Regions from separate parts of the Clostridium sp. CM037 genome, predicted to be linked through region 2. Evidence: riboswitches for the same ligand, from Rfam matches in the RefSeq annotation. Region 2 holds a riboswitch; the other holds the start of a gene.
What was found. A riboswitch is a leader RNA that binds a small molecule or an ion and turns the genes downstream of it on or off. The one in region 2 is predicted to bind thiamine pyrophosphate.
Positions count from the first base shown of each region.

Region 1: it holds a riboswitch for thiamine pyrophosphate, as region 2 does, so the genes downstream of both, thiD (bifunctional hydroxymethylpyrimidine kinase/phosphomethylpyrimidine kinase) here and ACWJKP_RS12235 (MTH1187 family thiamine-binding protein) in region 2, are expected to answer to the same signal.

Region 1 is NZ_CM143650.1:3,283,686-3,288,897, reverse strand. It holds gene ACWJKP_RS15815 (IS1182 family transposase) at 1-328, opposite strand, end outside; gene ACWJKP_RS15810 (hypothetical protein) at 558-917, opposite strand; gene glpK (glycerol kinase GlpK) at 1,244-2,734, shown strand; TPP riboswitch at 2,804-2,914, shown strand; gene thiD (bifunctional hydroxymethylpyrimidine kinase/phosphomethylpyrimidine kinase) at 3,061-3,885, shown strand; gene thiM (hydroxyethylthiazole kinase) at 4,089-4,925, shown strand; gene thiE (thiamine phosphate synthase) at 4,915-5,212, shown strand, end outside.
Region 2 is NZ_CM143650.1:2,508,455-2,513,666, reverse strand. It holds gene ACWJKP_RS12250 (ParA family protein) at 1-174, opposite strand, end outside; gene ACWJKP_RS12245 (patatin-like phospholipase family protein) at 231-1,241, opposite strand; gene ACWJKP_RS12240 (hypothetical protein) at 1,377-1,688, shown strand; TPP riboswitch at 1,775-1,884, shown strand; gene ACWJKP_RS12235 (MTH1187 family thiamine-binding protein) at 1,997-2,287, shown strand; gene ACWJKP_RS12230 (ABC transporter permease) at 2,259-3,038, shown strand; gene ACWJKP_RS12225 (ABC transporter substrate-binding protein) at 3,075-4,082, shown strand; gene ACWJKP_RS12220 (ABC transporter ATP-binding protein) at 4,063-4,818, shown strand; partial or broken gene ACWJKP_RS12215 (helicase-related protein) at 4,943-5,212, shown strand, end outside.

The DNA of each region.
Region 1 (5,212 bases), 780 kb from region 2:
TTTGGCTAATTGTTGAATGATCTGGAATAGGATCAGTAAGACTTAGTCCTAGAAACCATCTATAAGCCACATTTACTTCAATGTCCTTTACAAGTTGTCGTTCAGATTTTATTCCAAATAAGTACCCAATAAACAGCATTTTAAAAAGTATAATAGGATCTACGCCAGGTCTTCCATTATCTAAGCAGTAATATTTTTTAGTCAGTTCTCTTATAAAAGAGAAATCCATGTATTTATCTATATTTCTCAGAATATGGTCTTTAGGAACTAAATCTTCTAAATACACCATTTCTAGTTTTTGTTGTGTGAAGTTCTTTTCATTAATCATAATAATGCCCTCCGAATTATAAAGTTTGTATACTATATATATTCGACATTGATGTCCTAAAATCCTTTTTGAATATGAAAAAAACACTCCAATTTTAAATTAGAGTGTTTTACATTTTATGTTTGTCAACGGTCTGAAAGGAAGCCATTTAATTAAATGGCTTCCTTTAAAAAGTATCATATCATCGAAAAATTATTAAATGGAATCTAAAGAACATATAAATAAAAGTTTATTTTGAACTAGTACCTTTATTTGCATAGGATTGATTATTTAGCTTTTTTGTCTCTTCTAAAGCAGCATCACTATTGCTACTACTCATATTAGACATACCAGCACTTGATTGACTATTTAATTGTTTTGTTTCTGCTAAAGTAGAGTCACTAGTGCTGCTAGACATATTTGACATAGCAGAAGTTGAAACACCACTAGTACCTTTATTTGAAGCTGATTCATTATTCAATTGAATTGTTTCTTGTAGAGTAGAATCACTAGTGCTACTAGACATACCGGCATTTGAGTAAGAACTTGAACCTCCATTAGCTGCTGATTGTTTATTTAATTTTTTTGTTTCTTCTAAATTGTTATTCATAAGTATCTCTCCCTTCTAATATAAAAATTACACTGTTATCAAGTACAGTATATAGTTTACCCGTTTTATCTTAAAATATAGATGAAAATATTGAGAATTTTTACTTGAAAATTTTAAGATTGTAAAAATTTTAATGTTTTATTATATATCGTAGCAGCGGCGATGTGATATTTAAAAAATAAATCTATATTGTGAAGTTTATAAGTTATATTGCAATAAATATAATAATCAGTTATACTAAATATAATGATATTTTAACGTATTTTTTTCTTTATTAATGTGTAAACGATTCAATAAGACTAATTTCAAAAAGGAGTTTTGCTAAAATGGCTAAATATATAATGGCACTTGATCAAGGTACAACCAGTTCAAGGTGTATACTATTCAATGAAAAGGGACTTATTGTAACGTCCGCTCAAAAAGAATTTACTCAGATTTTCCCAAAAGGAGGGTGGGTAGAACATGACCCAATGGAGATATGGTCAAGTCAAATTAGCGTTGCAACAGAAGCGATGGCTGAAGTTAATGCTACGGCGTCTGATATAGCAGCAATAGGTATTACAAATCAAAGAGAAACTACTGTAGTTTGGGATAGACGAACGGGAGTTCCGGTATACAATGCAATTGTATGGCAATGTAGAAGAACTGCAGAGACTTGTGATGAATTAACACAAAAAGGATTTGATAAAATTGTTAGAGCTAAAACTGGATTGATTTTAGACGCTTATTTTTCTGGAACAAAAATAAAATGGATATTGGACAATGTAGAAGGCGCTAGAGCAGAAGCTGAAGCAGGAAATTTATTGTTTGGCAATATAGATACTTGGTTAATTTGGAATTTAACAAAAGGAAAAACATATGTAACAGACTATTCTAATGCTTCAAGAACAATGCTATTTAATATTCATGAACTTACATGGGATGACGAAATTTTAGAAACATTGAACATACCAAAATCAATGCTTCCAGAAGTAAAACCTTCAAGTTGTGTATATGGCAACACCGATATTTCATTGTTTGGAGGGGAAATTCCAATTGCTGGAGCGGCTGGAGACCAACAAGCGGCATTATTTGGACAAACTTGCTATTCACCAGGAACAGCTAAAAACACATATGGGACAGGCTGCTTCATGCTTATGAATACAGGAGACAAAGCAATTCAATCTAAACAGGGATTACTTACAACGATTGCTTGGGGAATAGATGGAAAAGTAGAGTATGCTCTTGAGGGTAGTGTATTTATAGCTGGAGCAGCTATACAATGGTTAAGAGATGAGCTACGCATGATTGACAATGCTGCTGATTGCGAAGAATATGCTAATGCGGTAGAAGATACAAATGGAGTATATGTAGTTCCGGCTTTTGTTGGACTTGGAGCACCATATTGGGATCCTTATGCAAGAGGAACAATTGTAGGTCTTACAAGAGGAGCAAAGAAAGAACATTTAATAAGAGCAACTCTCGAAGCACTTGCTTACCAAACACATGATGTTTTAAAAGCAATGCAAGAAGATTCTGGAATTATACTTACAGAACTTAAGGTAGATGGAGGAGCTTGCAATAACAATTTTTTAATGCAGTTTCAATCTGATATTTTAAACGTTCAAGTAGACAGACCAGAGGTTACTGAAACTACAGCACTCGGTGCGGCTTATCTTGCAGGGCTAGCAGTAGGATATTGGAAGAGCAAAGATGAAGTAGCAAAGCATTGGGCGATATCAAGAAGTTTCAAACCTAGTATGACAGAAGAAAAAAGAAAAGAATTACTTCATGGATGGCATATAGCTGTTAAAAGATCAGGCATAAAACTTGAATAGTAGTAACGAAATATTAATTGTTAATAATAATTTGTTATGCTATTATTAACATATGAAATATAAAAGAATAACCTAACACAGGGGAGTTGGATAGGCCAACTGAGAGAAAGAACTTTAATTCTTTGACCCTATAACCTGATCTGGATAATGCCAGCGTAGGAAGTTGTTTATTGGTGTATTATATATGTATATATTTTTATATATCAAGATGATTTAAACACGAATCCTATGGGTTTGTGTTTTTTGTTTTATAAATAAAATGGATGAATAGCGCCGCAGGTGATGATTCAACATTTAAAAGATAATTATTTTAGGAGGGAATTGATATGAAAAAAGTTTTAACTATAGCAGGTTCTGACAGCTCAGGAGGAGCAGGTGTACAGGCAGATTTAAAAAGCTTAAGTGCGAGTGGCGTATACGGGATGAGTGTAATTACAGCGGTAACAGCACAAAATACTATGGGGGTTTTTGCAGTGCAAGACTTGGGCGAAGAAATCATCAAGGCACAAATTGATGCTATTTTTACAGACATAGTTGTAGATGCGGTTAAAATTGGTATGGTTTCTGTGATCTCAACTATTGATGTGATAAGTGAGAAATTAAAACAATACAAGCCTAAAAACGTAATACTCGATCCCGTAATGATCTCAAAAAGCGGTTATTCACTGTTAAAGCCAGAGTCAAAGACGGCTTTGGTTAAAAAATTAATTCCACTAGCGTCAATTATTACACCTAATGTTCCAGAGGCTGAAGAAATTTTAAAAGAAGTAAATTCAGATATTACGAGGATTGAAACAGTAGTAGATATGGAAAGTGCAGCAAAAGAAATGTACAAGCTAGGATGCAAAAATGTGCTTTTAAAGGGAGGACATATGCAGGGGGAAGCTCTAGATGTGTTTTATGATGGAAGTGAAATTATACATTTTACGTCTGAGAGAATAAATACAAAAAATACTCATGGAACTGGATGTACTTTGTCTTCAGCCATAGCTGCAAATTTGGCGCTTGGCTATAGCATGAAAGATTCAATAAAAAATTCAAAGCAGTATATAACAACTGCTATAAAGCATTCTTTAGATATTGGGCATGGGGTGGGACCTACAAATCATTTCTATGAATTATATAAAAAAGCAGGGATGGCAAATGATTAAGGATAGTGAAAAACTGGGTTTTTAGCAGCGAGTTCTGTAAACTTAATAACACAAAGTTTAAGGGGAGTCAATAATGTATTAGTATGTATCATATTTATAGCAGTAGATATTAATTTATAAAACGTGATTTATTACTTGGAGCTACAATGCCCGTTATGCTTATTACAGGATTTATATAAACAATAAGTTGGAGGATGATGTAAATGGAAATTAATAAGAAAATAATTAAATTACTAAACAATTTAAGAGAAAAAAACCCATTGGTGCACCAAATAACAAATCATGTAACCGTTAATGATTGTGCCAATATTACACTAGCAATAGGTGGGTCACCGGTTATGGCGGAGGATATTCATGAAGTTCGCGAGATGGTATCACTTGCATCTTCACTTGTTATAAATATAGGAACATTAAATAGTGTAATTATAGAGGCTATGATTGAGGCAGGAAAGATGGCAAATGACTTAAACATACCTGTTATCTTAGATCCTGTCGGAGTAGGTGCAACAACTTATAGAACAGAAACTTGCAAAAGAATTATAAATGAAGTGAAATTAGCAGTTATTAGAGGGAATTTATCTGAAATAAAAACAATTTATGGTATTAAAACTATAACAAGAGGTGTAGATGCTAGTGAGAGTTTTTCTGTAGATAGTAATGAATTTACAAGAGAGAAAGAAATGGCAAGGAATTTTGCTGTTAAATTTAATACGGTGGTAGTTTTAACAGGTGCGGTAGACATTATATCGGATGGTAAGACTCTTTACACCGCATCAAACGGTCATAAAATAATGTCTAGGGTTACAGGTACAGGATGTATGTGTACTTCAGTTATTGGTTGTTATCTAGGCGCTGGAGATAATAATTTAATAGCAGGACTCGCAGGAATTGTGTCAATGGGTATTGCAGGAGAAACAGCTTATGAAAGCTTAGATAAACATAGCGAAGGATCAGGAACTTTTAAAGTGAAAATGCTAGATGCTATTTACAATTTATCTGAAGCTCTAATAATGGAAAGGAGCAAAATAAATGAAGAATAATGTGAATTATAGCCTTTATCTCGTTACAGATAGAGATGTATTAGTGGATTTAGATATATTTGCAGCAGTGGAGGAAGCAATAAAAGGCGGGGTTACATTAGTCCAGCTTAGAGAAAAGAGATTAAGTACTTTAGAGTTTTATAATATTGCAGTGAAAATAAAAATTATTACAGATAAATATAAGATTCCTCTAATAATAAACGATAGAATTGATATTGCACAGGCCGTAGATGCAGCGGGGGTACACATAGGTCAAAGTGATATGCCAGCGACTATTGCGAGAAGTA
Region 2 (5,212 bases):
GTAATCATTGAAAGAATCGCATTTATTATTAAAATAAATTACTGGTGACTGAGCATCTTGACTGTACTCTATTTTACTATCAACTCTAATAACACTATCAAAAACCTTATCTCCAAACACTTCTATAAGACTTCCTCTGATATTTTTAGCAATGGTTTTTCTGCTGTTAAACATAGTTATTAGTACTCCCATAATTTCAAGTTTTCCATTAGTGTTTTTATCAACGATTGTTATTTGAAAGAATTACTTCTAAAGATTCTATGCTTTTTATAATTATCTTCCCAATCTTTAAGAAATTCTTTTGCGCAAACTTCACCAGAATTATATAACTCCATAATTTTTTTATTTCCAATATTAAAATCTGTGGTTTTAATATCAAGAGTATCGATTTTTACAGTACGCAAGAAATCCATTTCTCTTATATGAATATCATCTTGTGCTTCTAGCATGGTCTCAATAATTGAGCTAGTGAAATTTAAGATATTTGTGATTTTATGTTCCCGTATTTCTTTGTTTCCTCCGAGTTTAAAACCGATGGTTGGCCAGAGAGGAACGCCATTCACATCAAAAAGCCAAACTGGGTAATTGCTTAAAACACCGCCATCAACAATGAGAGACTTTTTATTAGTATTTATATTATATAAGTTTACAGGGTGAAAAAAATAGGGAATAGAGATGCTCATTCTTATTGCCAGACTTACTTCAAGTTCATCAGGATTTATCCCGTATTCCGCAATGTCTTCTGGTAGTATTAGCATCTTTCCACGGCTTATATCCGTTGCTATAATATGCAGTTTGTATTTTCTTTTATACTTGTTATTATTTAGAAGAATACCTTTTTCCCCTGGAATAATCAAATCTCCAAAGGTTACTTTTTTTCTATTTGCAAGCTTAAGTTTATACGATAAAACTTCATCAATCCAATTTTTTATATAGTCACCTTTATAAATGCCTTTTTTTAAAAGTAGATTGTAAGCATCAGAGAATATAGGCATATTAAAATGACTTTTATCAGTAATTTTTGTATAGTCTAGCTGTAGCATTAATTTTTTTATCTCATCAGCAGAGTACCCTACTGCAACTAGTGCAGCTATAATAGATCCAGCAGAGTTTCCTGAAATATTTTTCCAATTATATCCATCATTCTCAAATGTTTTTAAGGCGCCTACAAGACCGATGCCCTTAACTCCGCCACCTTCGAACACAATATCTGCAAATTTTCTATTATTGTAAATATTCATATATACCACTCCTTTATGAGTAATATATGAATAAATATATCTTCACGTCATAGATTTAAAAAATAATATTTAGTTACACTTTTTTCTATGAAAAGAATACTATATATTATAGTGATTTTATAAAAGAGGCAATGTATGAAAAAGTTAGAAGAATTCACACCTTCTGAATTGGCTATATTAGCAACAATAATAGGGATTATAATTGCTTCTAAGTTTAATGTTAACCAACAAAATGCATTAGGCAATTTTTTAACCGGTTTGGCGCAAAGCATTTTGATAATTGCAGCTCAGACTCAAAATCTTGAATCGCAGGATGGAAATCAATCTGGAGATAATGGAAATAGTAATTCGAAGAATAGTAATTCGAAGAATAGTAATAAGGATTTGCAAAAACAGATAGATGAACTTAAGGAATATATTAAAAAGTTTGAGGATAATACGAATTGAAAAACGCACTGATTAAAAGATGCGTTTTTTAATGGTTTGACATTATAAGAAATTTTAGGTAATATATATGTGTAAAGTAATTTAATATTAAAAACTAGGGGAGTCAATATTTTTGTCTGAGAAGAAACAGTTAAGTTTCGACCCTTATAACCTGAATTGGATAATGCCAGCGGAGGGAAAATATGATTTGAATTTAGTTTCAAATATGACTATATAAATGGTGCAAAGTTGTACGATTATAGAACCCTTCGCTTAAATATGAGCAAAGGGTTTATTTTACTTTAATAATATTCTAAGGAGGAATTGAAATGTCAGTTGTAAATGTAAGTCTTCAAGTTATACCAGTGGTGGCAGAGGAAAGGATTTACCCGGTAGTGGACAAGGTTATAGAGTATATTCAGGCTAGCGGAGTGAAATATGAGGTAGGGCCAATGGAAACTACTATGGAAGGCGAAATGGATGAGCTTTTAGATATAGTAAAAAAGGCTCAAGAGATTTGTGTAGAGCATGGAGCATCTAGGGTTGTTTCTATAGTGAAAATCGATTATAAAGCTGAAGGCGTGACTATGAATGAAAAAGTATATAAATATAGAAAATAAGCTTATTCCTATAGTTTTTCAATTGATATTTCTTTTTATATGGCAGATATCTGTAGATAGGTGGAAGGTTCCACAATACATATTGCCTTCACCAAAAGATATTATTATTATTACCTTGGTGAATATAGTTCCAAGCATTACTAAGCATATTTATGCGACTTTATATGAAGCATTGATTGGATTCGCAATATCAATTTTGATTGCACTAATTTTAGCTATCTTAATGGACAATGTAAAAATTATTAAAAAATGCATATATCCAATTTTAGTAGTATCTCAGACTGTTCCAATTATTGCCCTAGCGCCACTTTTCATAATATGGTTTGGTTTTGGAATATTACCTAAGATTATTGTAGTAGTGTTAGTGTGCTTTTTCCCTATAGTTGTTAGTTTGATTGATGGATTAGAGTCAGTAGACGCGGATATGGTAAACCTTTTAAAGACTATGGGGGCTAGTAAGTTTCAAATTTTCACCATGGTGAAGCTACCAGCCTCTACTGTGAATTTTTTTTCGGGCCTTAGAATAGCAGCAACCTATAGTATTATGGGGGCAGTTATTGGAGAATGGCTTGGAGGAGATAAGGGTCTTGGGGTATATATGATTAGAGCTAAAAATTCATATGCACTTGATAAAGTTTTTGCAGTAATTATAATTATTGTAATGCTAAGCATGGGACTATTTGGACTCTTATACTTAATACAATATTTTTTTACTCCTTGGACTAGAAATAAAGCGGATAACGATGACTAAATTTATATAGGACATATTATTTTATTTGGAGGTAAAATTATGCTAAAGAAAGTAATTTCATTATTATTAACAGTTTCAATGACTACGGTTTTATTTGTGGGTTGTGCTGCGAAAAAAGAAGATGTAAAGAAGGAAGATACCTTAAAAAAGGTTACTGTTATTTTAGATTGGATACCAAACACTAATCATACTGGATTATATGTAGCGAAAGATAATGGATATTTTAAAGAAGAAGGACTTGACGTTCAAATTATTCAGCCAGCGCAGGGGAGTACTGCAAGTTTAATTGCAGCGGGCAAAGGAGATTTTGGCGTAAGCTATCAAGAAGATGTAACTTATGCTAGAACTGCTAAAGATCCACTTCCGATAAAAGCTATAGCCACTATTATTCAGCATAATACTTCTGGGTTTGCAGCACCTAAGGAAAAAAACATTAAATCTCCTAAGGATTTTGAAGGCAAAACCTATGGTGGATGGGGATCTCCTTCTGAAAATGCAATATTAAAGGCGGTTATGGAAAAAGATAATGCAGATTTTTCGAAACTAAAGATGGTGGATGCAGGATCAGAAGATTTCTTTGCTGTAACTAAGAAAAATATTGATATTGAATGGGTATTTTATGGATGGACAGGAATAGAAGCAAAGCTTAAAAATATTCCTATTGACTATATTGATATTGGAAAATTAAATAAAGATTTAGATTATTATACTCCAGTAATTATAGCTAATGAGAACAAATTAAAAGCGGATCCCGAAACGGCAAAGAAATTTTTAAAGGCAGTTACAAAAGGATATGAATACAGCATGGAAAAACCTGAGGAAAGTGCTAAGGTTTTACTGAAAAATGCACCGGAGACAGATGAAGATCTTGCCGTCGCAAGTCAAAAATATTTAAAGGATCAATATAAAGCTGAAGCTCAAAAATGGGGCATAATGAAAGAATCAGTTTGGAATAATTACACCAAATTTCTTTTAGATAAAAAGCTTATAGGAAAAGATATGAAGGCGAGTGAGGCATTTACTAATGAGTACTTACCAAACTAATAATGAAAAATTAAGAGTAGAAAATATTAAAAAAACTTTTGGAAGTATGAATATAATAAAGGATGTTTCTTTTTATGCAAGAGAGAATGAATTTATAAGTTTACTGGGCCCAAGTGGAAGTGGTAAAAGTACAATTTTTAATATTATATCAGGTCTTTTACATCAAGATGCGGGTAAAATTATAATTGACGGAGAGGAATGCTGTGGTAGATTTAAAAAAGTAAGTTATATGCATCAGAAGGACTTACTACTTACCTGGAAAAATATTGTAGATAACACTACGCTACCTCTTGTTATAAAAGGAAAATCTAAAAAAGAGGCAAGAGCTCAGGCGCTTAGTCATTTTAAAACATTTGGACTTGCTGGCTTCGAATATAAATATCCTTTTCAGCTTTCAGGAGGAATGAGGCAGAGGGCTGCATTACTTAGAACATATATGTCATCATCTGATATTATGCTATTGGATGAACCTTTTGGTGCACTTGATGCAATTACTAGGGCAAAGATGCACTATTGGCTAATAGACGTGATTAAAGAGCTAAGAGTTACCATAATATTTATTACTCATGATATTGAAGAAGCGATATTCTTATCTGATAGAATATATGTATTATCAAATAAACCAGCAACTATAAAGAAAGAAATAATTGTTGATTTACCTAAAAATAGGACAAAAGATATAGTCACATCAGTAAAATTCAATAAAATAAAGAAAGTCATTTTACAAACATTATAAGGTAAGCACTCAGCTTAAAAGTAATTAAGTTGGGTGTTTTATTTTTATGTACCTAAGGAACGTATGATAAATGCGTAGTTGTGAGAAAATACTATGATAACGACTCAATATTGGAGGAAACAAAATGAAACAGGGAGCACTAGACAGGAATTTTAAAAAAGTAAAAAGTCAGTTTGCTCAGATTCAAGAAATAGTAAAGCATACTAAGTCAAATGCACTATGGGAACATGAGGCTGCGGTAAGAAAGAAACTAAAGGAATTAAATGAGTTTAAGAAAGAAAATTTTAAAGACTATAAAAGAGTTCATGAAAATTATTCAGCATTACTTAAATATATATCAATAAGGCTTGTTGAGGACTACAACAAGAAAAATAATACAAATTTTAATTTTAAG